3 regions of the Cellulosimicrobium sp. PMB13 genome follow, and region 1 is predicted to be linked to each of the others. Evidence: predicted binding sites of a transcription regulator. Region 1 holds the regulator's gene; each other region holds the start of a gene.
What was found. Region 1 encodes LexA, which represses DNA repair genes until DNA is damaged. Its sites were predicted from a motif close to TCGAACANNTGTTCGA; they were not measured.
Positions count from the first base shown of each region.

Region 2: the regulator LexA is predicted to act here: its motif matches at 2,340-2,355, upstream of uvrA (excinuclease ABC subunit UvrA).
Region 3: the regulator LexA is predicted to act here: its motif matches at 7,328-7,343, upstream of V5D56_RS06775 (HNH endonuclease signature motif containing protein).

Region 1 covers NZ_CP145910.1:2,778,528-2,788,961, forward strand. Annotated here, with positions in the region: gene hflX (GTPase HflX) at 1-844, shown strand, start outside; gene V5D56_RS12465 (ATP-dependent DNA helicase) at 990-3,113, shown strand; gene V5D56_RS12470 (L-lactate dehydrogenase) at 3,139-4,155, shown strand; gene lexA (transcriptional repressor LexA) at 4,264-4,992, opposite strand; gene V5D56_RS12480 (LysM peptidoglycan-binding domain-containing protein) at 5,385-5,792, shown strand; gene nrdR (transcriptional regulator NrdR) at 6,180-6,752, shown strand; gene V5D56_RS12490 (aldo/keto reductase) at 6,801-7,859, opposite strand; gene V5D56_RS12495 (DUF5302 domain-containing protein) at 8,024-8,218, shown strand; gene V5D56_RS12500 (pyridoxamine 5'-phosphate oxidase family protein) at 8,338-8,787, opposite strand; gene serA (phosphoglycerate dehydrogenase) at 8,878-10,077, opposite strand; gene V5D56_RS12510 (HelD family protein) at 10,150-10,434, opposite strand, start outside.
Region 2 covers NZ_CP145910.1:3,282,084-3,292,517, forward strand. Annotated here, with positions in the region: gene uvrA (excinuclease ABC subunit UvrA) at 1-2,310, opposite strand, end outside; gene V5D56_RS14810 (MBL fold metallo-hydrolase) at 2,514-3,227, shown strand; gene V5D56_RS14815 (Type 1 glutamine amidotransferase-like domain-containing protein) at 3,243-3,986, opposite strand; gene V5D56_RS14820 (YciI family protein) at 4,135-4,434, shown strand; gene V5D56_RS14825 (TerC family protein) at 4,439-5,545, opposite strand; gene V5D56_RS14830 (TerC family protein) at 5,545-6,549, opposite strand; gene uvrB (excinuclease ABC subunit UvrB) at 6,814-8,922, opposite strand; gene V5D56_RS14840 (pyroglutamyl-peptidase I) at 9,005-9,622, opposite strand; gene coaE (dephospho-CoA kinase) at 9,619-10,242, opposite strand; gene V5D56_RS14850 (MarR family winged helix-turn-helix transcriptional regulator) at 10,288-10,434, opposite strand, start outside.
Region 3 covers NZ_CP145910.1:1,453,379-1,463,812, forward strand. Annotated here, with positions in the region: gene V5D56_RS06745 (SpoIIE family protein phosphatase) at 1-2,009, shown strand, start outside; gene V5D56_RS06750 (STAS domain-containing protein) at 2,019-2,381, opposite strand; gene V5D56_RS06755 (DUF3151 domain-containing protein) at 2,465-2,899, opposite strand; gene V5D56_RS06760 (adenylosuccinate synthase) at 3,219-4,505, shown strand; gene purD (phosphoribosylamine--glycine ligase) at 4,591-5,910, shown strand; gene V5D56_RS06770 (phosphoribosylaminoimidazolesuccinocarboxamide synthase) at 5,976-6,896, shown strand; gene V5D56_RS06775 (HNH endonuclease signature motif containing protein) at 6,908-7,240, opposite strand; gene V5D56_RS06780 (PadR family transcriptional regulator) at 7,445-7,855, shown strand; gene V5D56_RS06785 (hypothetical protein) at 7,815-8,426, shown strand; gene purS (phosphoribosylformylglycinamidine synthase subunit PurS) at 8,634-8,933, shown strand; gene purQ (phosphoribosylformylglycinamidine synthase subunit PurQ) at 8,933-9,655, shown strand; gene V5D56_RS06800 (GNAT family N-acetyltransferase) at 9,652-10,434, shown strand, end outside.

The sequences.
Region 1 (10,434 bases):
CGGTGGCCAGGTCGGCGGCGCCGGCGCGGGGATGGGCTCGCGCGGGCCCGGTGAGACGAAGATCGAGCTGGACCGGCGGCGCATCCGCAACCGCATGGCCAAGCTGCGCCGCGAGATCCAGGCCATGGCCCCCGGCCGCGAGACCAAGCGGTCGTCGCGCAAGCGCCACGCGATCCCCTCGGTCGCCATCGCGGGCTACACGAACGCGGGCAAGTCGAGCCTGCTCAACGCGCTCACGGGCGCAGGCGTGCTCGTCGAGAACGCGCTCTTCGCGACCCTCGACCCGACGGTCCGGCGCACGCGGACGGAGGACGGTCGCGTGTACACGCTCGCGGACACCGTCGGCTTCGTGCGCGCGCTGCCGCACCAGCTCGTCGAGGCGTTCCGGTCGACGCTCGAGGAGGTCGGCGAGGCCGACCTGCTGCTGCACGTCGTCGACGCGTCGCACCCGGACCCGGAGGGCCAGATCGCCGCGGTCCGGCACGTGCTCGCCGACATCCCGGGCGTCGAGGACGTCCTGGAGGTCGTCGTCCTCAACAAGGCCGACGTCGCCGACCCGGAGGTCGTCGACCGCATCCGGCGGCGCGAGCGGCGCACGGTCGTCGTGTCGGCGCACACGGGCGCGGGGATCGACGAGCTCCGGCAGCTCATCGCGGACGAGCTGCCGCGGCCCGACGTGACGATCGACGTCGTCGTGCCGTACCACCGCGGCGACCTCGTGCACCGTGTGCACACCGAGGGCGAGATCGACCACGAGGAGCACACGCCCGAGGGCACGCTCCTGCGGGGCCGCGTCGCGGAGGCGCTCGCGGCCGAGCTCGCCGGGGCGGTCCCGACCGCCTGACCGGCTCCCACCGCGCCTCGACCACGGACGGCGCCGCACGGTGCTCCGGTGCCGGCGGCGCCGTCGTGCGTCGTCGCTTCGGCCGTCGTCCACAGCCCCGTCGGGCCGCGCCCGCCGCGTCGGTGCCCGACCGTAGACTCGACGCGTGCCTCCCGTCTCGCCCGCCACGAACCGTCCGACCGAGGACACCGCGGCGGCGGACGGCCCGCCCACCCGTGACGCGGCGACGCTCGCCGGCGTCCCGGACGTCGACACGCTGCTCGACCTCGCCGTCGGGAAGCTCGGCGGCGCACGCCGGGACGGGCAGCACGCCATGGCACAGGCCGTCGCCGGGTCGATCGGGAGCGGTGAGCACCTCGTCGTCCAGGCCGGGACCGGCACGGGCAAGTCGCTCGGGTACCTCGTGCCCGCGGTGCGGCACGCCGTCGCGACCGACGAGCGCGTCGTCGTCTCGACGGCCACGCTCGCGCTCCAGCGCCAGGTCATCACCCGGGACCTCCCGCTCGTCGCGGAGGCGATCGGCGCAGAGCTGCCGCGCCCGGCCTCGATCGCCCTTCTCAAGGGCTGGCACAACTATGTGTGCGTCCACAAGGTGGCCGGCGGGTACCCGACGGACGAGCCGACGCTCTTCGACCTGCCTGGCGAGACGGCCGGCGCGACCGACCACCCGCTCGCGCGGGCCGACGGCCGCGCGGCGCCGTCGCTCGGCGAGCAGGTCGTGCGCGTGCGCGAGTGGGCCCAGGAGACGGCGACCGGTGACCGGGACGACCTCGTCCCCGGGGTGAGCGACAAGGCGTGGCGGCAGGTCTCGGTGACCGCTCTCGAGTGCCTCGGCCAGCGCTGCCCGCTGCTCGCCGAGTGCTTCCCCGACAAGGCCCGGGCGGCCGCGCGCGAGGCCGACGTCGTCGTGACGAACCACGCGATGCTCGGCATCGCCGCGATGGGCTCGCCGGGCGTGCTGCCCGAGCACGACGTGCTCGTGGTCGACGAGGCGCACGAGCTCGCCGACCGCGTGACGGCGGCCGCGACCGTCGACCTCTCCGTCCCCGCCATCGAGGGCGCCGCGCGCCTCGCGCGCCGGCACGGCGGCGCCACGACCGACGCGCTCGACGCCGCCTCCGCGGCCTTCGGCACCGTGGTCGGCGCCCTGCCCGCGGAGCGCTTCCCCGACGGGCTGCCCGACGGTGCGCGCGACGCCGTCGCAGCCGTGCGCGACGCGGCGCGCGAGGTGCTCTCGCGCCTCAAGCCCGAGACGGGCGTCCAGAAGCCCGCGACCCCGGACACGGGCCTGAAGATGGCGCAGTCGGCGATGCTCCAGCTCTTCGAGGTCGCCGAGCGGATGGCCGGGGACCCGACCGGGCACGACGTCCTCTGGTGCTCGCGGCCCGGCGAGGGCGGCTGGACCGCCGACCGGTTCGGCGAGGGCGCGAGCAGGCTCCACGCGGCGCCCCTCGGCGTCGCGGGTCTCATCCGTACCCACCTCCTCACCGAGCGCACCGGGGTCTTCACGTCCGCGACGCTCGCCCTCGGCGGGACCTTCGACGCCGTCGCCCGCACCTTCGGGCTGGGCGGGAGCGCGTCGGACGGCGAGGAGGCGCCGTCCTGGCGGGGCCTCGACGTCGGCAGCCCGTTCGACTACCCGCGCCAGGGGATCCTCTACGTCGCGAAGCACCTGCCGACACCCGGACGAGAGGCCGCGACCGAGCACCAGCTCGACGAGATCGCCGCGCTGGTCGAGGCGGCGGGTGGCCGGACGCTCGGGCTGTTCTCGTCTCGGCGGGCCGCCGTCGCTGCGGCCGAGGCGATGCGCGAGCGGCTCGACGTCCCCGTGCTGTGCCAGGGCGACGACCAGCTCCCCACGCTCGTGCGCGAGTTCGCCGACGACCCGGCGACGTGCCTGTTCGGGACGCTGTCGCTGTGGCAGGGCGTGGACGTCCCCGGTCCGTCGTGCCAGCTCGTGCTCATCGACCGCATCCCGTTCCCCCGGCCCGACGACCCCGTGCGGTCGGCGCGTGCCCGTGCCGTCGAGGCCGCGGGAGGGAACGGCTTCATGCAGGTGTCCGCGACGCACGCGGCGCTCCTGCTCGCGCAGGGTGCAGGACGTCTCGTCCGCTCCACGACAGACCGCGGAGTCGTCGCGGTCCTCGACCCCCGGCTCGTCACGGCGCGCTACGGCACGTTCCTCACGCGCTCGATGCCCGGCTTCTGGCAGACGACCGACCGCGAGGTCGCTGCCGCTGCGCTGAGGCGCCTCGCCGCCCTAGGCTGAGCGAAGACCACGAGACGGAGGCACGATGATCGACGCCGGCACCACCTTGCCCACCCCTGAGGAGAGCCGTGGAGGCCACGGGTCGAGGGCAGGAGCGCGGACCACGAAGCTGGCGATCGTCGGGGCCGGAGCCGTCGGGTCGACGCTCGCGTACGCGGCGCTCATGCGTGGGGCGGCGCGGACCGTCGCCATGCTGGACGTCAACCGGGCCAAGGTCGAGGCGGAGGTCCTCGACCTGCAGCACGGCATCCAGTTCATGCCCATGGCGAAGGTCGAGGGGTCCGACGACGTCGCGGTGTGCGCCGGCGCGGACGTCGTGGTGGTGACCGCGGGGGCGAAGCAGAAGCAGGGCCAGACGCGGCTCGATCTCGCCGAGGGCACGATCGGCCTCATGCGCACGATCCTCCCGGGGCTCGTCGAGGTCGCCCCGGACGCCGTCTACGTCATGGTGACGAACCCGGTCGACATCGTGACCTATGCGGCGCTGAAGTTCTCCGGGCTGCCGCCCGAGCGCCTGTTCGGCAGCGGGACGGTGCTCGACTCGTCGCGCCTGCGGTTCCTCGTCGCGCAGCACTGCGGCGTCGCGGTCCAGAACGTCCACGCCTACATCGCCGGGGAGCACGGCGACAGCGAGATCCCGCTGTGGAGCTCGGCGACGATCGGCGGCGTGCCGCTCCTCGAGTGGCCCGGGATCGCGGGACACCCGTCGCTCTCCGAGGACGCGCGCGAGGAGATCGCGCGCGAGGTGGTGCAGTCGGCGTACCGGATCATCGAGGGGAAGGGCGCGACGAACTACGCCGTCGGGCTCGCGGGGACGCGCATCATCGAGGCGGTCCTCGGCGACGAGCACCGGATCCTGCCCGTCTCGACGCTCCTGGACGGCGACCACGGGATCGAGGACGTGTGCCTCTCGCTCCCGACGCTGGTCGACCGCCGGGGTGCGAGCGAGCGTGTCCTGGTTCCGCTCTCCGACGCCGAGCTGGCCGGTCTGCAGAGCTCCGCGGCGTCGCTGCGCGAGGTCGCGCGGCGGTTCGGCCTGTAGGAGCACCGCACGACGACGGGCCGGTGACCCCACGAGGGGGATCACCGGCCCGTCGTCGCGAGGGCAGCGTCAGGGTGACGGCCGGTCGGTGCCGCCGGTGCCGCCGGGTCAGAGGCTGCGGAGCACGGACACGACGCGCCCGAGCACCTGTGCGTCGTCGCCGACGATCGGCTCGTACGCGGCGTTGTGCGGCACGAGCCAGACGTGGCCGTCGCCCCGCTTGAAGGTCTTCACCGTCGCCTCGCCGTCGATCATCGCGGCGACGATCTCGCCGTTCTCCGCGACGTTCTGCCGGCGCACGACGACCCAGTCGCCGTCGCAGATCGCGGCGTCGATCATGGAGTCGCCCTGCACCCGCAGGAGGAAGAGCTCGCCGTCGCCGACGAGCTGGCGCGGCAGCGGGAAGACGTCCTCGACGACCTGCTCGGCGAGGATCGGGCCGCCCGCGGCGATCCGCCCCACCACGGGGACGTAGGACGGCGCGGGGTGGGCCTCGTCGTGCATCTGCTCGTCGGGGACACGGACGAGAGGCGCGGCACGGCGGCCGTCGTCCGGCTGCACGACCTCGATGGCGCGCGGACGGTTCGGGTCCCGGCGCAGGTACCCCTTGCGCTCGAGCGTGGTGAGCTGGTGCTTGACCGAGGACGGGCTCGTCAGGCCGACGGCCTCACCGATCTCCCGCATGCTCGGGGGATACCCGCGCTGCTCGACGCAGGAGCGGATCGTGTCGAGGACCAGGCGCTGCCGTGGCGTCAGGCCGTCGCTTCCCGCCGTGCCGTCGGGAAGCTCGCGCACCTCGGCGAGCCCCCCGCTCGTGTCCCTGCCTCGTCCCGCCATCGTGGTCTCCGCCCTCGTCGCCTCACGGTCGGCGCCCTGCCGGGAGGAGTCCTCCCCGTACGGCACGCCGCCTCCTCGTCGTGGTGCGCCCGGCGCGGCCGGGGGCACCGGTCGACCTGATCCGGTGCGTCGTCCCTGGCGGGAGGCGTTCCGGGCCAGACCTGTCGGTGGACATGTCCGGCGAACCGACCTGGTCCCAGGTTAGGGGAGAGAGCACCGTGAATCAAACATCTGTTCGAGCATGTCTCGACTCCGTGGGCGGATCGTGGTAGACCTTCGTACAGGTGTTCTACGCACAGGTGTTCGATCCGCTCTCGGGTCGACGACGCAACCTCGCCGGGTCGGAGCGACCGGGGAAGGCGCTCCGGCGCCGGCGAGGGACGGAGGTAGTGATGACGAGTGTGACGTGGGGCGGCCTCGGCGGTCTGGCCGAGCAGCCGGAGCGGCAGGACCGACCCGTGCGGCGCGGCCAGGGTGGCGCGCGGTCGTCGACGGAGGTCTCGGCCGACGCGCCGCTGCGACTCACGCGGCGAGGGCGGATCGTCCTCGTCGTCGCCGTGGCGCTCCTGGTCCTGCTGGGCGCCCGCGTGGGCAGCGCCGTCGCGGGCTCGGCGGGGGAGCCCGAGGAGGTCCGGGTGCACGTCGTCGCCGCGGGCGAGACCCTCTGGGACCATGCTGCGGCTCTCGCCTCGCCCGGCGAGGACCTGCGCGACGTCGTGGCGCGGATCGTCGAGCTGAACGGCCTGTCGTCATCGGGTCTCCAGGCCGGGCAGCGGCTCGTGCTCCCGGTCGACGAGTGACTCGCGTCGCTGCTGTGACCTACGACACCTGGTCGCGGACGGCTCGTGGCGTTCCTGGGGTTGCGCTCTACGTTTAGGTCGACCTAAGTTAGTGTCACCTCACTCGCCGGGCTGGGGGGCCGGGCAGGAGGCGGGTCCGCGGTCATCCGCGACCTGTGAGCACGTCGGCGCACGCGAGGCGAGTCGCGCGCGAGATGGGGACGGGGGCGTCCCGACGGGGGCGACCGGCAACGGTCGCCCCCGTTCTGCGTTCCTCGGCCCGGCTCGCTCCCGCGGCCGCTGCGTCGGTACGGCCCCGGCGTGTTGCACCGTCGTGGGGCGGCGTCATACGTTCGTCGCGCCGCCCTCGCCCTGCGGGGTGCCGGGACCCAGCCGAGGAGAGCCGCCATGCACTGCCCGTTCTGCCGCCACGCGGACTCGCGTGTCGTCGACTCGCGGACGTCGGACGACGGCGCGTCGATCCGTCGCCGGCGCCAGTGCCCGCAGTGCAACCGCCGGTTCACGACGATCGAGACGGCGAGCCTGTCCGTCGTCAAGCGGTCGGGCGTCACCGAGCCCTTCTCGCGCGAGAAGATCGTCAACGGCGTCCGCAAGGCGTGCCAGGGCCGACCTGTCAACGAGGACGACCTCGCGCTCCTCGCCCAGCGCGTCGAGGAGACCATCCGCGCGAGCGGGAGCGCCGAGCTCGACGCGTACGAGATCGGTCTCGCGATCCTCGGCCCGCTCCGCGAGCTCGACGAGGTCGCGTACCTGCGGTTCGCGAGCGTGTACCAGGCGTTCGACTCCCTCGAGGACTTCGAGAGCGCCATCACGTCGTTGCGCGTCGAGCGCGAGGAGCGGACCGCAGCCCGGTTGACCGGGCTGACCGGCGACGCGGCCGTGCACGGCGACGGTGCCGACGGTGCTGGCGAGGTCGACGGGACGGCCGACGGCGTGGACGCCACGTCCCCGACGCGCTGACCGGCCCGCGCGGACGCGCCAGGGCCACGCGCGCGGGCGCGCCGGGAGTCAGAGGTCGCTGGAGCGGGCCGCCCAGAGGTTGATGCCGGTGTCCGCCGGGACCGACTCGACCGCGCGGAGCTCCTCGTCGGTGAGGGCCGGCGCGGCGAGCGCGGCGAGGTTGTCGTCGAGCTGGCGCGTCGAGCTCGCGCCGAGGAGCACCGACGTGACCCGCTCGTCGCGCAGCGCCCAGGCGATCGCCGTGGCGGCCAGCGAGCGGCCGTGCGAGCGTGCGAGCGCGTCGAGCCGTCGCACGTGCTCGAGGTTCTCCTCCGAGAGGAACTCACCGCGCAGAGGTCCGCCGCGTGCCGCGCGCGAGCCTCTCGGTGTCCCGCGCAGGTAGCGGTCCGTGAGCATGCCCTGCGCGAGCGGCGAGAACGCGACGACTCCCAGTCCGGCGTCCGCCGCGACGTCGAGCACGCTCTCTCCCGACGCGTCCGGGACCTCGATCCACCGGTTGAGCATCGAGTACGAGACCTGGGTCACGACGAGCTCGACCCCGAGCTCGGCAGCGACGTGCAGCGCCTCGCGCGTGCGCCGGGCGGAGTAGGACGAGATCCCGACGTGGCGGGCGCGCCCCGAGCGCACCGCGGCCCCGAGCGCGCCGACGGTCTCGTGGAGCGGGGTGGTCGGGTCGAAGCGGTGGCTGTAGAAGACGTCGACGTGGTCGAGGCCGAGCCGGCGCAGCGACGCGTCGAGGGACGACAAGAGGTACTTGCGCGAACCACCCTCCCCGTAGGGACCGGGTCCCATGCGGTAGCCCGCCTTGGTCGTCACGACGAGCTCGTCGCGGACGGGCCGCAGGTCGCGCGCGAGGAGGCGACCGAGCGACGACTCCGCCGCCCCTCCCGGTGGGCCGTAGTTGTTCGCGAGGTCCACGTGCGTCACGCCCCGGTCGACGGCGTGCAGGACGATCTCTCGTTGCGTCGCGAACGCGTCGGCCTCGCCGAAGTTCTGCCAGAGACCGAGGGAGAGCGCGGGAAGGGTCAGCCCGGTGCGGCCGAGCCGTCGGTGCGGCAGGTCGCCGGGGCCGGCGAGAGAGGCGTCGTCGGGAGCGGTACGGGGCACGTCCACGACGCTACCCGAGGCGGCGGCCGGGAAAGGACTGGCGCCGGCGCCGGGCGTAGGGGAGGCTGGCAGGGAGCCCGCGCCGTCGGGCTCGCGAGCATGCGACCTCGGCCGGGACGCGATCCCGGCCGAACCCACCTGACCCCGAGGACGAGGAGAACGCGATGGCGTCCGACCAGCAGCGCCCAGCAGCCGAGACGGCACCCAGCGACGAGGCCAAGGCGAAGTTCCGCGAGGCGCTCGACCGCAAGAACGCCGCGCGGCACCGGTCTGCGGACGGGGAGTCGAACACCGGTTCCGTGCACGGGTCGGAGACCGTCGGTCCGGTGCAGCGCACCTTCCGCCGCAAGTCCGGCTGACCGCTCGAGCCGTCCGACGGGACCTGCGCCGCCGAGTGCGGCCGGGTCCCGTCGTCGTCTCCGGACACGGGCGACGTGCCGCGCGGGTCGTCAGGAGCGCGCGTCGGGTGGCGCGCGCGTCAGGTGGCCGGTGCCCGGCGTCCTCCGCCGGTCCCGGCGGCCCGGCGGAACCGGCGCCCGCTCACGGCGTGCGGGTCGACCCGCACCCACTCCTCGGTCGGGACGTCCACGAGGGGCACGAGCGGCTCGACCACCGAGCCCGCTGCCGCGACCTGCTCCGCCGAGTCGAGGCGGCGCGCCGTCCCGCGCACGACGACGCTCCACGCGGAGTCCTCCTCGACCCCGTCCCACTCCAGGGCGACGCGGTCGTTCGTGACGAGCGTCGCGAGCTTGGTCCCCGGGATGGTGCGGAAGGTGAGCGTGCCGTCGTGCGCGCGCACGCTCACGGGGTAGATGTCGGGCTCGCCCTGGACGCTCACGGCGAGCCGGGAGACGTGCGTGCCGTCGATCAACGCCCAGCAGGTCGTGGTGTCGAGCACCTCGGCGGCGTCGTCCGTGTATCCGGTCATGCTCCATCGTGGCACCGCGGCCCCACCGGTGCGCAGACGACGAAGGTCCCCGGTGACGGGGACCTTCGCACCCGGTGGTCGAGCGCCCGGTCAGTCCAGGACGCGCAGGGCGATCGTCTGCTCCATGTCGGCGAGCGCGCTCACGACGGCCGGCTCGACACGCGAGCCGACGTCCGTGACGACGTAGCCGAGGTCGCCCCGCGTCGCGAGGAGCTGTCCCTCGATGTTGGTGCCGTGCTCGGCGAGCGTGGCGTTGACCGCCGCGAGCACACCCGGTGTGTTGCGGTGCAGGTGCGTGATGCGCGTGATCCCCGTCGTCTGCTCGAGCGCGAGGTTGGGCACGTTGACGCTGAGCGTCGTCGAGCCGGTCGTGAGGTAGTCCCGCAGCTTCGACGACACGAACTGCCCGATCGCCTCCTGCGCCTCCTCGGTCGACCCGCCGATGTGCGGGGTGAGGATGACGTTCGGCAGGCCGCGGAGCTCCGAGTGGAACGAGTCGCCCTTGCGCTTGGGCTCCTCCGGGAACACGTCGACAGCTGCTCCCGCGACGTGCCCCGACAGGATCGCCTCGCGCAGCGCGTCGTAGTCGACGACGAAACCGCGCGACAGGTTGAGGAAGATCGCGCCCGGTCGCATGCGGGCGATCTGCTTGGCCCCGAACATGCCGGCGTTCCCGGCACGGCCGTCGACGTGCAGCGTCACGACGTCCGCCGTCTCGAGCAGCTCGTCGAGCGTGTCCATGCGGCGGGCGTTGCCCAGCGCGAGCTTCTCCGCCGTGTCGTAGAACACGACGGACATGCCGAGGTTCTCCGCGACGACCGAGAGCTGCGTGCCGATGTTGCCGTAGCCCACGATCCCGAGCGTGCGCCCGCGGACCTCGTGGGCGCCCTCGGCGGACTTGTCCCAGACGCCGTCGTGCAGCGCCCGGTCGCGCTCGGTGAGGCGGCGCGTGAGGGCGATGATCTCGGCGAGCGCGAGCTCGACCACGGAGCGCGTGTTCTGGAACGGGGCGTTGAAGGCTGCCACGCCCTGGGCCGCGGCCGACCGCAGGTCGATCTGGTTGGTCCCGATGCAGAACGCCCCGAGCGCGACGAGGTCCGGTGCGTTCTCGAGCACGGTCGCGGTGACGTTCGTCTTGGACCGGATGCCGAGCAGGTGGACGCCCTGGAGGGCGTCGATCAGCTCGGACTCGTCGAGCGCTCCGGTGCGGACGGTGACGTCGATCCCCGCGGCCTCGAGGTTCGAGGCGGCGAGCGGGTGCAGGTTTTCGAGGAGGAGGGCGCGTAGCACACCCCCATGGTGCGCCCCGTCCGCGGTACGGACCAAACGGGTCTTGGCCCTCGGGACGACGTGAACGGGCGTCTACCGGGAGCCGAGCCCTGCGGGGAGGGGACGGGCGTGCACCACCACGAGACGCTGCGTGGGCCTCGTCATCGCGACGTAGAGGTCGGAGGCGCCCGAGGCGCCCCCGGCCACGTCGGCCGGCTCGACGAGGACGACCGCGTCGAACTCGAGCCCCTTGACCTGCACGGGGTCGAGGACGACGACGGGAGCGTCGGGGTCCGCGCGCCGGCCCGGGTCGGCCAGACCCAGCGCCGCCCGCACCGCCGGGAGGGCCGGTGCCGTCGCCACGACGGCGACGCGTCC
Region 2 (10,434 bases), 500 kb from region 1:
GCACACCTCGCACGGGACGTAGACGTCCGGGAGGAAGTTCATCTCGATCTTCAGCGTGCCGTCGCCCGAGCAGGCCTCGCAGCGCCCGCCCTTGACGTTGAACGAGAAGCGGCCCGGCGTGTAGCCGCGGACCTTGGCCTCGGTGGTCTCGGCGAAGAGCTTGCGGACGTGGTCCCACACGCCCGTGTACGTCGCCGGGTTCGAACGCGGCGTGCGCCCGATCGGGCCCTGGTCGACGTGCACGACCTTGTCCAGGTGGTCGAGCCCGGTGACGCGCGTGTGCCGCCCGGCCACCTGACGGGCGCCGTTGAGCTCGTTCGCGAGCACCGTGTAGAGGATCGAGTTGACCAGGGTCGACTTGCCCGACCCCGACACGCCCGTCACGGCCGTGAACGTCCCGAGCGGGAAGCTCACGTCGATGCCCGTGAGGTTGTGCTCGCGCGCGCCGACGACCGTGATCTGCCGGTCCGGGTCCGTCGGCCGTCGCTCGGCGGGCAGCGGGATGCTCCGCCGCCCGGACAGGTAGGCGCCCGTGACCGACTCCGGCGCCTCGAGCAGCCCGGCGTAGTCGCCTGAGTGCACGACGCGACCGCCGTGCTCGCCCGCACCCGGGCCGATGTCGACGATCCAGTCCGCCGTACGGATGGTGTCCTCGTCGTGCTCGACGACGATGAGCGTGTTCCCGAGGTCGCGCAGGCGCGTGAGCGTCTCGATGAGGCGGCGGTTGTCGCGCTGGTGGAGGCCGATGCTCGGTTCGTCGAGCACGTAGAGGACGCCGACGAGACCGGAGCCGATCTGCGTCGCGAGCCGGATGCGCTGCGCCTCTCCTCCGGACAGCGTCGCCGCCGGGCGCTCGAGCGAGAGGTAGTCCAGGCCGACGTCGAGCAGGAAGCCGAGGCGGGCGTCGATCTCCTTGAGGACCTCCGTGGCGATCGCGCGCTCGCGCTGCCCGAGCTCCAGCGAGCCGAGGAACTGCGCGGCCTCGCGCAGCGGGAGCCGGCACACGTCCCAGATCGACTTCCCGCCGACCTTGACCGCGAGCACCTCGGGCTTGAGGCGCGCGCCGCGGCACACGGGGCACGGCACCTCGCGCATGTACGCCTCGTACTTCTCCTTCGACCAGTCCGACTCGGTCTCGGAGTGACGACGCTCGAGGAACGTGATGACGCCCTCGAAGCCCGTCGAGTACTGCCGCTCGCGGCCCCACCGGTTCTTGTACCGGACGTGGACCTCGTGGTTCTGCCCGTGCAGGACGGCCTTCTTCGCACGCTCGGGCAGCGCCCGCCACGGCGTGTCCATGGAGAAGCCGAGATCGTCGGCGAGCGCCGTCAGGACGCGCTCGAAGTACTCGGACGAGACCTGCGCCCACGGCGCGACGGCGCCCTCGGCCAGCGACTTCTCCTCGTCCGGGATGACGAGGTCCGGGTCCACCTCGAGGCGGAAGCCGATGCCCGTGCACTCGGGGCACGCGCCGTAGGGCGCGTTGAAGGAGAACGTGCGCGGCTCGACCTCGTCGAGAGCGAGCTCGTGGTCGTTGGGGCACGCGCGCTTCTCCGAGAAGCGGCGCTCGCGAGCGGGGTCGTCGGCCTCGGCGTCCACCAGCTCGACGACGACGAGCCCGCCCGCGAGGCCGAGCGCCGTCTCGACGGAGTCGGTGAGCCGGCGCTGCACGCCGTCGCGCGCGACGAGCCGGTCCACGACCACCTCGATGTCGTGCTTGAGCTTCTTCTCGAGCGCCGGCGGGTCGGTGAGCGTGCGGACCTCGCCGTCGACGCGCGCGCGGGCGAAGCCCTTGGCCTGCAGCTCCTTGAAGAGCTCGGAGTACTCCCCCTTGCGACCGCGCACGACCGGCGCGAGCACCTGGTAGCGCGTGCCCTCGGGCAGCTCGAGCAGGCGGTCGACGATCTGCTGCGGCGTCTGGGCGGTCACCCGCTCGCCGCACACCGGGCAGTGCTGGGTGCCCGCGCGCGAGAAGAGCAGGCGCAGGTAGTCGTAGACCTCGGTGATGGTGCCCACCGTCGACCGGGGGTTGCGGTTGGTCGACTTCTGGTCGATCGAGACCGCGGGCGACAGCCCTTCGATGAAGTCGACGTCCGGCTTGTCCATCTGCCCGAGGAACTGCCGGGCGTACGCGGACAGGGACTCGACGTACCGCCGCTGGCCCTCGGCGAAGATCGTGTCGAACGCGAGCGACGACTTCCCGGACCCCGACAGGCCGGTGAAGACGATGAGCTGGTCGCGCGGGAGGTCGAGGTCGACGTCGCGGAGGTTGTGCTCGCGGGCACCGGAGATGACGAGGCGATTGCTCACCGAAGAATGGTACGACCGACCACCGACACTCGCACAGATGTTCGACGGCTCTTCTCCGGATCCGCACCGATCGGTCCCCGAAGGTCCATGCGCTGCGGCCCGACGACGCGGCAGTTCCGCACCCGACGCTCGCCCGCGCATCACGACCGACAGCGCGCCGTCGCGCCGGACCGCCACGACCGTGCGCGAGGCAGACTGTGGCCATGACGTACACGGGCGAGGTCGTGGTGGGAGGGCCGTCGGACGTCCGCCGGCTCGACGACCTGGAGATCCGCAAGGCGGCGGTCGGGCCGATGGCGAACGACGCGTACCTCCTCACGTGCCGGCACACCGGCGACCAGGTCCTCGTCGACGCGGCCGCGGAGCCGCGCCGGCTGCTCTCGCTCCTCGCCGAGGCGTCGGTCGACGGGGCCCCGGCAGGGCGCCTGACGACCGTCGTCACGACCCATCGTCACCACGACCACGTCGGGGCGCTGGCAGACGTGGTCGCCGCGACGCACGCCGCCCTCGCGGTCGGGGACGCCGACGCCGACGCGGTCACGGCCGCCACCGGAGTGCCCGCCGACCGGAGGTTGCGCCACGGGGACAGGGTCGCCGTCGGGCGGTCGCTCCTCGAGGTGGTGGCGCTGCGTGGTCACACCCCGGGGTCGGTGGCGCTCGCCTACCGCGAGCCCCTGCACGCGCACGAGGGCGTCGGCGGTCGCGTGCACCTGTTCACCGGTGACTCGCTCTTCCCCGGCGGTGTCGGGAACACCGACCACGACCCGGAGCGGTTCGCCCAGCTCCTCGGTGACGTCACGGAGCGCGTCTTCGACCGGTTCGGCGACGACACGTGGGTCTACCCCGGGCACGGCGCCGACACGACGCTCGGCTCGGAGCGCCCGCACCTCGCCGCGTGGCGCGCCCGCGGCTGGTGAGTCGGTGCGGGCGTGTCAGCGGGCCCCGCGCAGCACCCGTGGCTCGAGGCGGGCCTCGACCGCCGTCGACGCGCCGTCGGCGTCCTCCTCGCGCCGTACCTCCCACGCCCCGGCGCCACGGATCTCGGTGACCGCCTCCACGAGGTGCCCGTCCCGGTAGACGAGGCCCACGCCGTCGTCCGTCGCGTACGACGTCGGCAGCGTCCCCTGCGCGACCAGCCGCTGCAGGAGCGGGCGACGACCGGGCTCCGCGTCGTGGTGGACGCCGTTGCCGAACGGCACGAACGCGAGGGCGTCGGTGACCGGCCGCAGCTCGGGCCCGAACGAGTCGGTCGTGCCGCCCACGTGCCAGCACAGCGACCCGGCGCTGATGCCGGCGAGCACGACGCCGCTCTCCCCCACCGCGCGCAGGATCTCGGGCAGGCCGTGCGCCCGCCAGACCGCGAGGAGGTTGACGACCGAGCCGCCCCCGACCCAGACGACGTCCTGCTCGCGCAGGAAGGCCTCCACGTCGTCCACGTTCGGCATGCTGAACAGGGAGAGGTGGGACATCCGGACCCCGGCGACGCGCGCGGCCTCGTCGAGCTCGGCGTGGAACCACGACTGGTCGCCGCCGGCCGTCCCGACGTGACAGACGCGCGGCGTGCCCTCGACGCCGGCGAGCTCGGCCGCGTGGTGCACCAGCGGCCCGAGCGCGACGCGCGTCCGGTGTCCGGGCGCGTACCCGCCCGACGTGGCGAGGATCGTGAGGTCGCTCATGCCCCGCGACACTAGGAGCGACGAGTTCCCGGCGCCACGACATTGCGGTCGACGTCGCGGCGGCGGCGCGGCGGCGTCAACGCCGGCGTCGCGAGCGGTCCCTCGGACGGCTGTCCGCGCCGGTGCGGAGCCCTGCTTCAATGGCGCCATGCCGATCCACGTCGTGACCTACGTCTACCCCGACCGTCCCGCCGAGCTGGACGCGGTCCGGGCCGAGCACCGGGCCTTCCTCCGCGGGCTGCACGAGCAGGGGACGCTCCTCGCGTCGGGGCCGCTGCCCGCGACGCAGGACGAGGTTGCCGGCGCGCTCCTCGTGCTCGACGCCGGGTCGCCGGCCGCTGTGGCCGAGATCCTCGACGCCGACCCGTTCGCGCTCGCCGGCCTGGTGGCCGAGCGCACGGTGCGTCCGTGGTCGCCCGTGATCGGGGACTGGGCGCACCGCGCCTGACGCGTTACGGCGCGTCGCGCGGCGCCGGGGCGTCCCCGACGGCGGTCGCGTCGACCGGCTCGGCCTCCACGCCGGACCCGCTCTCGACCGCCGAGGCGTCCGCCGCCGCGTCGGTGACGTCGTCCCGCGCCGCGACCGCGCCCTGCGCACGCGTGCGCAGGAGGCTCGCGACGGTGGTCACGAGGAGCGCGCCGACGATCACGACGAGCGAGAGCCAGATCGGGACCGTCGGCACGCCGTCGAGGTGCTCGCCGCCGTTGATGAACGGCACGGTGTTCTCGTGCAGCGCCTCCAGCACGAGCTTGACCCCGATGAACCCGAGGATCACCGCGAGCCCGATCGGCAGGTAGACCAGCCGCTCGAGCAGCCCGCCGAGCAAGAAATACAGCTGGCGCAGACCCATGAGGGCGAAGACGTTCGTCGTGAAGACGATGAACGGGTCCTGGGTCAGCCCGAAGATGGCCGGGATCGAGTCGAACGCGAAGAGCAGGTCGGTGCTGCCGATCGCCAGGAAGACGACGACGAGCGGCGTGAAGACCTTGCGGCCGTCCTCCACCGTGCGCAGGCGGCCGCCGTCGTACTGCGTGCCGATCGGCAGCACGCGACGCAGGAGACGGACCGCACGGTTCTCGTGGTACTCCTCCGTCTCGTCACCACCGGTGACGAGCTTGATCGCGGTGTACACGAGGAAGGCGCCGAACAGGTAGAACACCCAGACGAACTGCTCGAGGACGGCCGCGCCCGCGAGGATGAACGCGCCGCGGAGCACCAGGGCGACGATGATCCCCACCATGAGCACGCGCTGCTGCTGCTCCTTGGGCACCGCGAACCTCGCCATGATGATGACGAAGACGAAGAGGTTGTCGACCGACAGGCTGTACTCCGTGAGCCAGCCCGCGTAGAACTCCCCGGCGGGAGCCGCTCCCCCGATCGCGCCGACGATCGCCCCGAAGGCGAGCGCGAGCGCGACGTAGAACCCGACCCACAGCGCGCTCTCGCGCATCGAGGGGATGTGCGGGCGCCGACCGACGACGAACAGGTCGACGAGGAGGAGGACGCCGAGCGCCGACAGCGACGCCCACTCGAACCAGAGCGGGAGCTCGTGGACCATCAAGAACCTTCCTGGATGCGCGAGTCCTCACGGCGACGGTCGGCGTTCGACCGGGCCAGGCTCGCGACGGTGGTGATCGTCAGGACGACGAGGATGAAGCCCAGCGAGACGGGCGTGGAGATCTCGGGGATGGCGGTGATGTGCTCGCCGCCGTTGATGAAGGGCACCTCGTTGGTGTGCATGGCGTGGATGACGAGCTTGATGCCGATGAACCCGAGGATCGCCGCGAGGCCGTAGTTGAGGTAGACGAGGCGGTCGAGGAGGCCGTCGATGAGGAAGTAGAGCTGCCGCAGGCCGAGCAGCGAGAACGCGTTCGCGGCGAAGACCAGGTAGGTCTCCTGCGTCAGGCCGAAGATCGCCGGGATCGAGTCGACGGCGAAGAGCAGGTCGGCGCTGCCGATCGCGATCATGACGATGAGCATCGGCGTGATGAACCGCTTGCCGTCGATCTTCGTCGTCATGCGGTCCTCGACGAACGTGTCCGTCGTCGGGAACAGCCGACGCGTGAGGCGCAGGACCGCGTTCTCCGAGAACTCCTCGTCATGACCTGTGCCGGATCGCGCCTGCGCGACCGCGGTCCAGATGAGGAAGGCGCCGAAGATGTAGAAGACCCAGGCCCAGTTCTCGATGACGGCCGCACCCAGGAGGATGAAGATGGTGCGCAGGACCAGCGCGATGGTGATCCCGATGAGCAGGACCTTCTGCTGGTACAGCCTCGGGACGCGGAAGCTGGTCATGATGAGGACGAACACGAAGAGGTTGTCGACCGACAGGCTCTTCTCGGTGATGTACCCGGCGAAGTACTCGCCGCCGTACGTGCCGCCCCAGACGACCCAGACGATGACGCCGAACACGAGCGCGACGGCGACGTAGGCGATGGACCACCGCGTGGCCTCGCGCAGGCTGGGGGCGTGGGGTGTTCGGACATGACCGACGTAGTCGACGGCGAGCATCGCGAGGATGACGCCGACGGTGACGATCCAGACCCAGACGGGGACGTCCATGCAGGGAACCTCCGGTACGTAGCACTGAGTACCGAAGGTCTCTTCCGCCACGCAGCGCACGACCGCGGAGAACGGTGCGGAGGCTGCGGGACCGGTGACACCGGACCGACGACTGCGCCGGTCGTGATGACGACATCACCGCGGAGGAATACTCCCCTTCAACGAGGAGCCAGCATAGGTCATGCTGGCTCACCAGGGCACAACGTCGTCACCGGGCGAGATCATCCGCCGACCGACGGGCGGCCCTCTCCCGGCACGCGGAGCTCAGGCGGTCGCGGCCTGCATCTGTCGCAGCTCCTTCTTGAGCCCGGAGATCTCGTCGCGCAGGCGCGCCGCGAGCTCGAACTGGAGCTCCCCGGCCGCGGCGTGCATCTGGTCGCTGAGCTCCTGGATGAGCTCGGCCAGGTCGCTCGCCGCGGCACCCGCGAGGCGGTTGCCCGACGTCGCGCCCTCCTTGGGCCCGCCCGGGACCGGAGCCTTGCCCTTGCTGCCCTTGCCCGGCTGGCGGAAGCCGCCCGCGAGCAGCTCGGCCGTGTCGACGTCCTCGCGCGCGAGCATGTCGGTCACGTCGGAGATGCGCTTGCGCAGCGGCGTGGGGTCGATGCCGTGCTCGAGGTTGTACGCGACCTGCTTCTCGCGCCGCCGGTCCGTCTCCTCGATCGCCGCCGCCATCGCCGCGGTGATCCGGTCCGCGTACATGTGCACCTGGCCCGAGACGTTGCGGGCCGCGCGACCGATCGTCTGGATGAGCGACGTCGGGGAGCGCAGGAAGCCCTCCTTGTCGGCGTCGAGGATCGCGACGAGGGAGACCTCGGGCAGGTCGAGGCCCTCGCGCAGGAGGTTGATGCCGACGAGCACGTCGTACTGGCCGAGGCGCAGCTCGCGCAGCAGCTCGACGCGACGCAGGGTGTCGACCTCGGAGTGCAGGTACCGCACCCGGACGTCCTTCTCGAGCAGGTAGTCCGTCAGGTCCTCGGCCATCTTCTTCGTGAGGGTCGTGACGAGCACGCGCTCGTTGCGGTCCGCGCGCTCGCGGATCTCGTGCAGGAGATCGTCGATCTGGCCCGTGGTGGGCTTGACCACGACCTCCGGATCGACCAGGCCGGTCGGCCGGATGATCTGCTCGACCACGCCGTCGGACATCGACAGCTCGTACGAGCCCGGGGTCGCGGACAGGTAGACCGTCTGGCCGATCCGCTCGACGAACTCCTCCCACCGCAGCGGACGGTTGTCCATCGCGCTGGGTAGCCGGAAGCCGTGGTCGACGAGGCTGCGCTTGCGCGACATGTCACCCTCGAACATCGCGCCGATCTGCGGGACGGTCACGTGCGACTCGTCGATGACGAGGAGGAAGTCCTCGGGGAAGTAGTCGAGCAGCGTGTTGGGCGGTGTGCCCTGCACGCGGCCGTCGATGTGGCGCGAGTAGTTCTCGATGCCGGAGCACGTGCCGATCTGGCGCATCATCTCGATGTCGTACGTGGTGCGCATGCGCAGACGCTGCGCCTCGAGCAGCTTGTTCTGCTGCTCGAGCTCCGCGAGGCGTTCGGTGAGCTCCGCCTCGATGGACGAGATGGCGCGCTCCATGCGCTCCGGCCCGGCGACGTAGTGCGTCGCGGGGAAGACGTGGATCGAGGGCTCGGACCGCACGACGTCGCCCGTCAGCGGGTGCAGCGTCTGGATCGACTCGATCTCGTCGCCGAAGAACTCGATCCGGATCGCCAGCTCCTCGTACACCGGGATGATCTCGACCGTGTCGCCGCGGACGCGGAACGTGCCGCGCGTGAACGCCAGGTCGTTGCGCGTGTACTGCATGGTGACGAACTGGCGCAGGAGGTCGTCGCGCTCGACCTCCATGCCGACGTCGAGCCGCACCATGCGGTCCACGTACTCCTGGGGCGTGCCCAGGCCGTAGATGCACGACACGGAGGCGACGACCACGACGTCGCGCCGTGTCAGCAGCGAGCTCGTCGCCGAGTGCCGCAGGCGCTCGACCTCGTCGTTGATCGACGAGTCCTTCTCGATGTACGTGTCCGTCTGCGCGATGTACGCCTCGGGCTGGTAGTAGTCGTAGTACGAGACGAAGTACTCGACCGCGTTGTTGGGCAGGAGCTCGCGGAACTCCGTGGCGAGCTGCGCGGCGAGCGTCTTGTTCGGCGCCATGACGAGCGTCGGGCGCTGCAGCTCCTCGACGAGCCACGCCGTCGTCGCGGACTTCCCCGTCCCGGTCGCGCCGAGCAGGACCACGTCCTTCTCCCCTGCCCGGACACGGCCGGCGAGGTCGGCGATCGCGGTGGGCTGGTCCCCCGAGGGCTGGAACTCCGAGATCACCTCGAAGGGCGCGGCGGTTCGCTGCAGGTCGGTCACGGGGCGCATGGCATCCACCGTACGACCCGCCACCCACACCCACACGCGGCGTCAGCGCAGGGCTGAAGGGCGGTCGCCGATCGGTGACCGGTCAGGACTCGGTGCCCGCCGCGAGGACCGGCTCGCGCGCGCCCGCGAGCGCCGCCCGCGCCACGACGGCCACCGCGCGCACCTGGTCGTCGACCGCGAGGACGTCCTCGGACGGCACGTGGACGAAGCCCGCACGCAGACCGGGCGCAGAGGACGCGTGGTGCATGAGGCGGTAGAACGTCGCGTTGCACACGTAGGTCCCGGCCGTGTTCGAGACCTCGACGGGCAGTCCCGCGTCCCGCAGGGCGGCGAGCGCGCCCTTGAGCGGCAGTCCCGACCAGTACGCCGCCGGGCCGTCGGCCACGACCGGCTCGTCGACGGGCGCGACGCCCGCGTTGTCGGGGATCCGCGCGTCGACCACGTCGATCGCGACGCGCTCCAGCCGCACCGACCGCGACCCGCCCGCCAGTCCGAGGGCGACCACGACGGTCGGCGCGTGCTCCCGGATCGCCTCCTCGAGGACCGGCCACGCGCCATCGAACGTGCACGGGAGGCGGACGGCGACGACGTCGTCGCCCACGAGCTCACGCCCACGGGCCGCGAGCGCCCGCGCGGTCTCCCACGACGGGTTGGTGTCGTCGCCGCCGAACGGCTCGAACCCGCTGACCAGGACCGTCACGCGTCGGCCTCGCTCTCCTCGTCGAGCTCCGTGCAGACCTTGGCCCAGAGGTCGTCGACCTGCGTGCGCAGCGCCTCGGGCGTCCCGCTCCCGTCGAGCGTGACGTCCGCGACCGCGAGGCGTGCGGCGTCGTCGGCCTGGGCTCCGATCCGGGCGGCGGCCTCGACGGGGTCGAGGCCGCGGGTCGCGAGCCGGTCGGCCCGCAGGTCGGCCGGCGCGTGCACCACGACCACGAGGTGGAACCGCGCGGGGTCGCCGGTCTCGACGAGCAGCGGGATGTCGTGCACGACGACGGCGCGCGGGTCGGCCGCGGCGGCGGCGGCCTCGTGCTCCGCGGCCAGCCGGCGCACCTCCGGGTGCACCACCGCGTTGAGGCGCTCGCGCGCCGCGTCGTCGGCGAAGACGATGCGGGCGAGCGCGGGTCGGTCGAGCGTCCCGTCCGCGGCGAGGACCTGCGGGCCGAACGCCTCGACGACCTCGTCGAGGCCGACCGTCCCCGGTGCGACCGCCTCGCGCGACAGGACGTCGTAGTCGATCACCACGGCGCCCAGCTCGGCGAAGCGTGCGAGGGCGACGGACTTGCCTGCCGCGATGCCTCCGGTCAACCCGATGCGGAACATGGGCCCCATCCTGCCAGCCGTGCCCGCGGGACACCGCGCGAACGGTCAGGCGCCGGGCTCGCCCGAGACCGCCCGCAGGAGCCGCAGGAGCTCTCGCCGGTCCGCCGCGTCGAGGCGCGCGAGCAGCGTGCCGGCGCTGCTCGACCGCTCCGCGCCCACCTGCGCCACGACGTCGCGTCCCCGGGGGGTGAG
Region 3 (10,434 bases), 1.3 Mb from region 1:
TCGAGGTGGACGAGCTCCGGGCCGCGATCGTCGCCGGACGTGAGATCACCCACACCGTCCGTGCGCGACGGCGCGACGGCCAGCCGGTGTGGGCGCAGCTCTCGCTCTCCCCGATCCTCGGCGCCGACGGCGAGGTCACGCACTGGGTCGGCGTCCAGGTCGACGTGTCGGACCACCTCGAGCGGTACGCCGCCCAGGTCGCGTCGCTCGCGCTCGAGCGGCGCGAGCGGGCGGTGCTCGACGTCGTCGCGCGCAGCTCCGACCTGCTGGCCGACCTCGACCAGCCGTACGCCCTGCGCGACATCACGAGCCTCCTCGCCGGCTACGTCGTGGACTGGGCCGGCTTCTACCTCAACGACGACGGGCTGCGCTTCGCGGACGGCGTCGACACCTCGGCCCCGCCCAGCGGACGCGGGCAGCGCCACGGCCGCTACACGCCGTGGACGGGGTCGCCGGGGCGCCCCGGTGCCCCCGAGACCGACGCGCTCGGCGACTCGGCCGTGACCGACGAGTCGTCCCCCCGGCCGCGGCTCGTCGACGTCCCCGACCGGGTCCAGGACGTGCTCGACGGCCGGATCGAGGGCCCGGTCGAGCTCGACCTGACCGCCGAGTTCCCCCAGTGGTCCGCCTCGGGCTGGCTCCGGCGAGACCTCGAGCACCGGCTGTCGCGCCTCGGGAGCCGACCACGCGCCGCCGTGACGGTGACCGCCGTCCCGGGCCGCCGGCGCATCCTCGGGCTCCTGGTGTCGTGCGGGGACGAGGACGGGGGACCGCGCGCCGCCGACGCGGAGGCCCGCGAGAGCGTCCGGACGCTGCTGCAGGTCATCGCGCGGCGGGCGGGGACCGCGATCGACAACGTGCGGCTCTACGCGCGCGAGCACCGCCTCGCGGAGACGCTGCAGCGCGCCATGCTGCCGGAGCAGGCGGACGTCACGGGCCTCGACGTGTGGACGTACTACGCGCCCAACTCCGAGCACGCGCAGGTCGGTGGGGACTGGTACGACGTCCTGCAGATCACGCCGGACGTGGTGGGCCTCGTCATCGGCGACGTCGTGGGGCACGACGTCGAGGCCGCCGCCGCGATGGGCCAGCTGCGGTCCGTCGTACGGTCCTACGCCTACGAGCTCACCACGCCGGGCCCGGTCCTCGACCGGGTCGACCAGCTCGTCCAGGGCATGCGCATCCCGCGCTCGGCGAGCCTCGTGTACGCGGCGCTCACGCGTCCGGACGCGACCGACCCCGAGGACGCGTGGCGCATCGAGTACTCGCGCGCCGGCCACCTGCCGCCGCTGCTCCTGCGCGACGGCACCGTCACCCAGCTCGACGACGCCGGCGGCGCGCTCGTCGGGTTCGGCGGGCGGAGCCGGTCCACCGGGCACGTGTCGCTGCGCCCGGGGGACACGCTCGTCTTCTACACCGACGGGCTCATCGAACGGCGGGACCGCGCGCTGCGCGTGGGGCTCGACGCGCTCGTCGCCGCGTCCGCCGCCGTCACGGCCGTGGACGCCGCCGGGGTCGGCGAGGAGCTCCTGTCACGGCTCGCCGACGCGCCGGAGGACGACGTCGCGCTCGTCGTCGTGCGCATCCCCGACCCGGTGGGCGACGCGACGGCCGTCGTGCTCAGCCCGCGCAGCCGCCGCTGGCTCCTGCCGAGCGAGCCGGCGTCGATCGGGCGGGCGCGCCACGCCGTCGTGCGCACGTGCCAGGCGTGGGGTGTCAAGGACAGCGCGAACGCCGAGCTCGTCGTGTCCGAGCTCGTGGCCAACGGCGTGCTCCACGGCTGGGGCCACCTCGCGCTGCGGCTGTTCGACACGGGGGACGGGATCCGCGTCGAGGTCGAGGACTCCAACCCCGCGCCGCCCGTCCCGACGGACGGGCACGCCAACCGCATGGGCGGGTTCGGGATGCAGATCGTCGAGCGGCTCGCGGACTGGGGCTGGCGGCCGACGGCGTCCGGCAAGCTCGTCTGGGCGACGCTGCGGCCGCAGTCGGCCTCGCGCCAGGCCTGACCGGCGTCGTCAGGCCTGGGGCTCGACCTTGGCGAACCCCGACGGGGGCGTCGCGGGCTCGCAGCGGTGGTCCGCGTCGATGCGGAACAGCTCGAGCGCGCCGCAGACCTCCAGGACGAACAGGTCCCGGTCGTCGCAGCCCCGCAGGACCGTCGCGCCACCGCGCTTGCGGCCGGAGTCGGCGAGCGAGATGAGGAACGCCGCGCCCGTCGAGTCCATGAACGTCACGCGGCACATGTCGATGACGAGCAGCTGTCGGCGGAGCCCGACGACCCGCGCCGCGATCTCCGGGAACTGGTCGCGCTCGGCGAGATCAAGGTCCCCGGTGATGACGAGCGTCGTCGTCGCGGGGGAGGTGGCGATCTCGATCATGCTGTCGACTGTAGACGTGGCCCGGGGCACCTGCACCCCGCGGCCCGGCGTCCGCGGCGCCACCCGCGGCCGACGGCGCCGGGTCAGCGCAGCGCGCGGACCTCGTCGGCGGACGTGCCCGACGCGCGCAGGAACTGCTCGCAGCGCTCGGCCTCGTCGACCTCGCCGATGTAGGCGGCGCACTCGGCGAGCGCGAGCAGCGCGCGCAGGAAGCCCTGGTTGGGCACGTGGTCGGCGGGGATCGGGCCCTGGCCGCGCCAGCCAGCGCGGCGCAGCGCGTCGAGGCCGCGGTGGTACCCCGTGCGGGCGAACGCGTACGCCGTCACGGCGCCCTTGGAGCCGTTCTCGTGGAGGTAGTCCTCGGCGAGGAACGCCCACGCGAGCGACGACGCGGGCTCGCGCGCCGCGATCTCGTAGGGGTCGCCCCCGGCGTCGAGGGACTCGCGCACGGCGGCGAAGTCGTCGGGGAGACGGACCGGCGCGGGTCCGTCGAGGAGGTTCTGGTGGGAGTCGCTCATGGGCTCATTGTGCCCAACCCGGGGTTGCGCGGCTCCCGAGCCTGCCGAACCCGGGGTTGTGCGGCCATCGCGGCTCTCAGCGATGCATAACCCGGGGTTCGGCGGACCGTGAGACCGCGGGCGGCGCGCCGTGGACGCCCTGCGACCCCGAAGGTCAACGACCGGTAAACTCGTCGCGGTCCCCGGGTGACTGCCGCCCGGGGGACGCCTCGGGCCCCGCGGGAGCCGCGCCGTCGGGCACGACCGGCACCTGTCGCGCGATCGACGCGCGCACGACATGACCCGGCCCGAGGAACAGGCAGTCGAAAGTGGGGAATCCATGCCAGGCGTGGTGCTCGTCGGTGCCCAGTGGGGCGACGAAGGCAAGGGCAAGGCGACCGACCTCCTCGGGTCGCGCGTCGACTACGTGGTGAAGTTCAACGGCGGCAACAACGCCGGCCACACCGTCGTCATCGGCGACGAGAAGTACGCGCTGCACCTGCTGCCCTCGGGGATCCTCTCGCCGGGCGTGACGCCCGTCATCGCGAACGGCGTCGTCGTGGACATCGAGGTCCTGTTCCAGGAGCTCGACGACCTCGTCGCGCGCGGCGTCGACGTCTCGAAGCTGCTGGTCTCGGGCTCGGCGCAGATCATCGCGGGCTACCACCGCACGATCGACAAGGTGAGCGAGCGCTTCCTCGGCAAGCGGCGCATCGGCACGACGGGCCGAGGCATCGGCCCGGCGTACGCGGACAAGATCAACCGCGTCGGCATCCGGATGTGGGACCTGTTCGACGAGAAGATCCTCGCGGAGAAGATCGAGGGCTCTCTCGACCAGAAGAACCACCTGCTGGTCAAGGTCTACAACCGCCGCGCGATCACGGTCGACGAGACGCTCGCGGAGCTCCTCCAGTACGCCGAGCGCATCAAGCCGATGGTCGCCGACACGTCGCTCGTGCTGAACCAGGCGCTCGACGCCGGCAAGAACGTCCTCTTCGAGGGCGGCCAGGCCACGATGCTCGACGTCGACCACGGCACCTACCCGTTCGTCACGTCGTCGAACGCGACGGCGGGCGGCGCGCTCACGGGATCGGGCGTCGGGCCGACGCGCATCAGCTCCGTCATCGGCGTCATCAAGGCGTACACGACCCGCGTCGGCGAGGGCCCGTTCCCCACCGAGCTCTTCGACGCGAACGGCGAGTACCTGCTCAAGCAGGGCGGCGAGTACGGCGTGACGACCGGGCGCGCCCGGCGCTGCGGCTGGTACGACTCGGTCATCGCCCGCTACGCGACGCGCGTCAACGGCATCACCGACATGGTGCTCACCAAGCTCGACATCCTCACGGGGTTCGAGAAGGTCCCGGTCTGCGTCGCGTACGACGTCGACGGCGTGCGCCACGACGAGATGCCGCTCGACCAGACGGCGTTCCACCACGCGACGCCGATCTACGAGGAGCTCGACGGCTGGTGGGAGGACATCTCCGGCGCCCGCACGTTCGAGGACCTGCCGGTCAACGCGCAGCGCTACGTGCTCGCGCTCGAGGAGATGTCCGGGACGCGGATCTCGGCGATCGGCGTGGGCCCGAGCCGCGACGCGATCATCCCGCGGCACGACCTCATCCACTGACGGCCGACCTGTCAGCGCCCCTCCGGTCTTCCGCCCGGTGGGACGCTGACAGGTCGCGCAGGGGACCTCGGTAGACTCGGCGCCCGTGAAGATCCTCGTCGTCGGGACCGGTGCCCGCGAGCACGCCATCGTCCACGCCCTCGCGCGCGAGGCCGGCCGCCTCGGCACCGCACCGCACGAGATCCACGCGGCGCCGGGCAACCCGGGGATCGCCGACCTCGCGACGCTGCACCCGGTCGACCAGCTCGACGGCGCCGCGGTCGCCGCGCTCGCGATGCGCCTCGGGGTCGACCTCGTCGTGGTCGGCCCGGAGGCGCCGCTCGTCGCGGGCGTCGGGGACGCGGTGCGCGCCGCCGGCATTCCGGTGTTCGGCCCGTCGGCGGAGGCCGCGCGACTCGAGGGCTCCAAGGCGTTCGCCAAGGAGGTCATGGCCGCCGCGTCCGTCCCGACGGCGCTCGCCCACGTGTGCACGGACGTCGACGAGGTCGCCGCCGCGGTCGACGCGTTCGGCCCCCCGTACGTCATCAAGGACGACGGTCTCGCCGCGGGCAAGGGCGTCGTCGTCACGGAGGACCGGCAGGCGGCGCTGGAGCACGCGGCCGCGTGCTTCGCGTCGCCGCGCACCGCGGCGGACGGGACGCGTGAGGACCCGCGCGTCGTCGTCGAGGAGTACCTCGACGGTCCGGAGGTCTCTCTGTTCTGCCTGTCCGACGGCGCGACCGTCGTCCCGCTGCAGCCGGCCCAGGACTTCAAGCGCGCGTTCGACGCCGACGCCGGTCCGAACACGGGCGGCATGGGTGCCTACACCCCGCTGCCCTGGGCGCCGGAAGGCCTCGTGGACGAGGTCGTCACGCGGGTCGCGCAGCCCACCATCGACGAGATGGCACGGCGCGGGACGCCCTTCGTCGGCGTCCTCTACGTCGGCCTCGCACTGACGAGCCGCGGGACGCGCGTCGTCGAGTTCAACGCACGCTTCGGCGACCCGGAGACGCAGTCGGTGCTCGCGCGGCTCCTCAGCCCGCTGTCAGCGGTCATGCTCGCCGCGGCGCAGGGCCGGCTCGCCGAGCAGCCGCGGCTGTCGTGGTCCGACGACGCGTCGGTCACGGTGGTCGTCGCCGCGCACGGCTACCCCGGTGCGGTCCGGGGCGGCGACCCGGTCACGGGCATCGACGCGGCCGAGGACGTCGAGGGTGTGCACGTGCTGCACGCCGGGACCTCTCGTGACGACGACGGCGGCCTGGTCGCCTCGGGTGGCCGCGTCCTGTCGGTGGTCGCCCAGGGGGCGGACCTCGCCGAGGCGAGACGCCGCGCGTATGCCGCGGTCGACCGGATCGTGCTCCCCGGCTCCCACCACCGCACCGACATCGCAGCCACGGCCGCGGCCGGCGAGGGGGTCCGGCCGTGAACGACGCACGCGACACCACCCCCGCGCTCTCGCTCGGCGAGGCCGACGCGTTCGACACCGCCCCGCTGGAGCTGCCGGGCTGGCGGCACGTGTACTCCGGCAAGGTGCGGGACCTCTACGAGCCGGACCTGCCCGCCGTCGGCGGAGTGCACCCCCTGGGCGACGTGGTGCTCGTCGTGGCGAGCGACCGCGTCAGCGCGTTCGACCACGTGCTCTCCCCGGGCATCCCGGACAAGGGTGTCGTGCTCACGCAGCTCAGCCTGTGGTGGTTCGAGCAGCTCGCCGACCTGGTGCCGAACCACGTCGTCTCGACCGGGGTGTCGGCCGAGCCCGGTGACGGCCTCGTGCCGGACCTCGTCGCGGGCCGCGCGATGGTCTGCCGACGGCTCGACATGTTCCCGGTGGAGTGCGTCGCACGCGGGTACCTCACGGGCTCGGGCCTCATCGAGTACCGCGCCGGCGGGGCGGTGTGCGGTGTGCCGCTGCCGGACGGGCTGGTCGACGGATCGCGCCTGCCGGAGCCGATCTTCACGCCCGCGACGAAGGCCGCCGTGGGGGAGCACGACGAGAACGTGTCCTTCGAGGTGGTGGCCGAGCAGATCGGTCTGGAGGACGCCACGCGCCTGCGCGACCTCACGCTCGCGGTGTACGCGCGGGCCGACGAGATCGCGCGCGAGCGCGGCGTGATCCTCGCGGACACGAAGCTGGAGTTCGGCGTCGACCCGACCACGGGCGCGACCGTGCTCGGCGACGAGGTGCTCACGCCCGACTCGTCGCGGTTCTGGCCCGCGGACCAGTGGGAGCCCGGCCATGCGCAGCCCAGCTTCGACAAGCAGCACGTGCGCGACTGGCTGGCGTCGCCCGCGTCGGGCTGGGACCGGTCCGGCGACGCGCCGCCCCCGCCGCTGGCCGCAGACGTCGTGGCACGCACGCGGGACCGGTACCTCGAAGCCTACGAGCGGCTCACGGGCTCGTCGCTGGCCTGAGGCGTCGACGCTCACGCGGTCCGCGCTCCCGCGCGGAGGTAGGTGTGCCCGCTCGGCGCGGTCCACCGGACCGTGCCGTCGCGCAGGAGCGCGGGACGCCACCCGTCACGCGCCCGCACCACGTGGTGGTGCCGGCACAGCGCGACGAGGTTGTCCGCGGCATGCGCGGTGTCGTCGCCGGGCCGGGGCGCGACCACGTGGTCGAGGTCGCACCGGAACGCCGGCACGGCGCACCCGGGGAACGTGCACGTCACGTCCCGCGCGAGGACCGCGGCGACCGTGCGGACCGACGGGCGGCCTGTCGTCGCGGGCTCGGTGGTCGGGGGGAGTGGTGGTGCAGCCAAGACCGGTCTCCGTCCGCTGGGTGACGAGCGTGCGAGGGCGGGGAAGGGGCAGGACCCCGCCCCCGCACGCGTGGTCGAGCGTGCGTCTCGAACACGTGTTCGAGAGTAGCCGCATCCTCTGACAACGCCCCCCGAGGGGCAAGGGCGGCGCATTCCTGCGGTGCGGCCGTTGCGCGATAGGTCGTCGCGCGATATATATCGACCATGAAGACAGTCGGTGGCGGCGGGTTCCGCATGACGGAGCAGTCGTACCTCGTGCTCCTCGCGCTCGCCACGGAACGACGTCACGGGTACGCCGTCATCCAGGCCGTCCGGGAGCTCTCGGACGGGCGCACCCGGCTCGGCGCGGGGACGCTCTACGGGAACCTCGACCGGCTCGTCGCTGCCGGTCTCGTCGAGGCGGTGGGGGAGGAGGTCGTCGACGGGCGGCTGCGCCGCTACTACCGGGCGACCGACGACGGGCGACGCGCGGTCCGCGCGGAGACCGTGCGCCTCGCCGAGCTCACCGAGCACGCGCGACGTTCGCTCTCCCTGCTGCCGGGTGCGGACGGTATCGCCCTGCCGGAGGCCCGGCATGACGCCGGAAGACCGCCCCGGAGCGCAGGCGGACGGTGACGAGACCCGTCGTGACGAGGGCGCCGGAGGTCGGTACGAGCGCTCCGCGCGGTTCTGGCTCCGGGCCTACCCGCCCCGCTGGCGCGACGCGCACGGCGACGAGGCGCTCGCGGTCCTCCTGGACCTCGCCCCGGGGTCCGAGGACGCGTCCACGGCGACCGGGATCGGCGCCCGCGAGGCGTGGGGGCTGGTGCGAGCGGGGTGGGGCCTGCGCTGGCGCGAGCACCCGCCGCTCGGGCGGTGGCTGCTCTACCGCCTGTTCGACGCGCGGCTCCCCGCCCGCTACTGGTGGTGGGTGGCGGACGACATCCACGGGACGTTGTTCTCGTGGCGCACGAAGGCGTTCAACATGGTGGTCATGCTCGTGATCTGGTTCGGCGTGCCGGCGCTGCAGGGCTGGCTGTTCGGGCAGAGCCCCACGACGTTCTCGCCGTGGATCGTCCTCGTGGTCCTGGCCGCCTTCGCCCTCGGCGGCGCGGTCTGGCGCGAGAAGAACGTCGAGCGCGCCTGGCGCAAGCACGTGCTCGGCGGCAACATCCCCGTCGAGCCCGCGCGCGCCGTCGGGCCGTGACGCGGGCCCGCGGACCAGGCCGCGAGGCACCGTGCGCCGGGCTGTGGACGACGGCCGTGACGTGACCGGGGCGCGGGTAGACTGGCCGCGGAATCCCGCCGTCGGCTCCCGCTCGCTCACGCCGTGACGTGCCGCCACGTGCAGCACGCGCCCGTGACCGGGATCCCGGAGCCCCGGCCCTCCCGAACTCTTCGCCAAGGAGCACCCGTGGGACGCGTCGTCGTCGAGGTCATGCCCAAGCCCGAGATCCTGGACCCGCAGGGCAAGGCCGTCGTCGGGGCGCTGCCGCGCCTCGGCTTCACCCAGTTCACGTCGGTCCGTCAGGGCAAGCGGTTCGAGCTCGAGGTCGAGGGCGACGTGACGCCCGAGGTCCTCGCCGCCGCGCAGGAGGCCGCCGTGAAGGTGCTGTCCAACCCGGTCATCGAGGACGTCGTCCGCGTGGCCGACGCCGTGACCGACCTGTCTGACACTGCGGGCACGGCCGCGGCTTCTCAGGGCCTCGCCTGATGACCGCGCCCACGTCGCTCGCGACGGCCAGGATCGGCGTCGTCACGTTCCCCGGCACGCTCGACGACCGCGACGCCGCGCGCGCCGTCCGCCTCGCCGGTGGCGAGGCCGTCTCGTTGTGGCACGCCGACGCCGACCTGCACGACGTCGACGCGGTCGTCCTCCCCGGCGGGTTCTCCTACGGGGACTACCTGCGCGCCGGTGCTATCAGCCGTTTCGCGCCGGTCATGGAGTCGCTCGTCGACGCCGCGCAGGGCGGGCTGCCCGTGCTCGGCATCTGCAACGGCTTCCAGGTCCTCACCGAGGCCCACCTGCTGCCGGGCTCGATGATCAAGAACGACCACCTGCACTTCCTCTGCCGCGAGCAGGTCCTCGTCGTCGAGAACGCCGAGACGGCCTGGACGCGCGACTACTCCGCGGGCCAGCGCATCACGATCCCGCTGAAGAACCAGGACGGGCAGTTCGTCGCCGACGACCGCACGCTCGACGAGCTCGAGGGAGAGGGCCGCGTGGTGTTCCGCTACGACGGCTGGAACCCGAACGGCTCGCGCCGCGACATCGCGGGCATCTCGAACGCGGCGGGCAACGTCGTCGGGCTCATGCCGCACCCGGAGCACGCCGTCGAGGCCGGCTTCGGCCCGGCCTCGGAGGCAGGCCCGCGTGCGGGCACGGACGGTCTGGGGTTCTTCACCTCGGTGCTGAGCACGCTCGTCCACGCGTGACGGTCACGGCTCACGGGGCCGACGGCGCACGGACGGCCTCGGCACCGGGCGTCCCCGTGTCCGTGGTCGCCGGGGACGACGCCGACGCGCTCGCCCTGTTCGCGCGCCAGCAGGCCGAGCTCGCGGAGCGGTACGGCGAGCCCGACAGCGGCGCGTTCGACGCCACGGAGCTCCTCGCGGCCCTCGTGGTGCGTGACGGGGCGGAGCCCGTGGCGTGCGTCGCGCTGCGCGACGTCTCCGGGACGCCCGACGGTCGCGGCGGCCACCACGCGGCGTCGACCGGCGAGGTGAAGCGACTCTTCGTCGCGCCCGAGCACCGCGGGCGCGGGCACGCCCGGACCGCCATGCGGGCGGTGCACGAGCACGCCTCGGCCACCGGCCTGCGACGCCTCGTCCTGGAGACGGGCACGCGGCAGCCGGAGTCGATCGACCTCTACCTCGATCTCGGCTATCTCCCGACCGAGTCCTACGGCCACTACGCGGGCGACCCGCTGTCGAGGTGCTTCGCGCTCGACCTCGACCGCGCGGCGAACGGTGACGGGGCCACGGCACGACGGCGTCCGACCGGCTCCGACGCGGGGTCGGTCGGACCGGGAGGCGTGGCCACGGTCTCCGACCGGAGAGCGGCCGGTCCGGGTGCGCGCGAGGAGATCGCGGTGCGGGCGGTGCCGTGGGAGGACCGCGACGCCTTCGCGCTGCGCCGCGAGATGCACGACACGTCGTCGGCGGTCCTCTACCCGGAGCTGTTCCCCGGCCTCGAGGCGGCAGGCGGCTTCGAG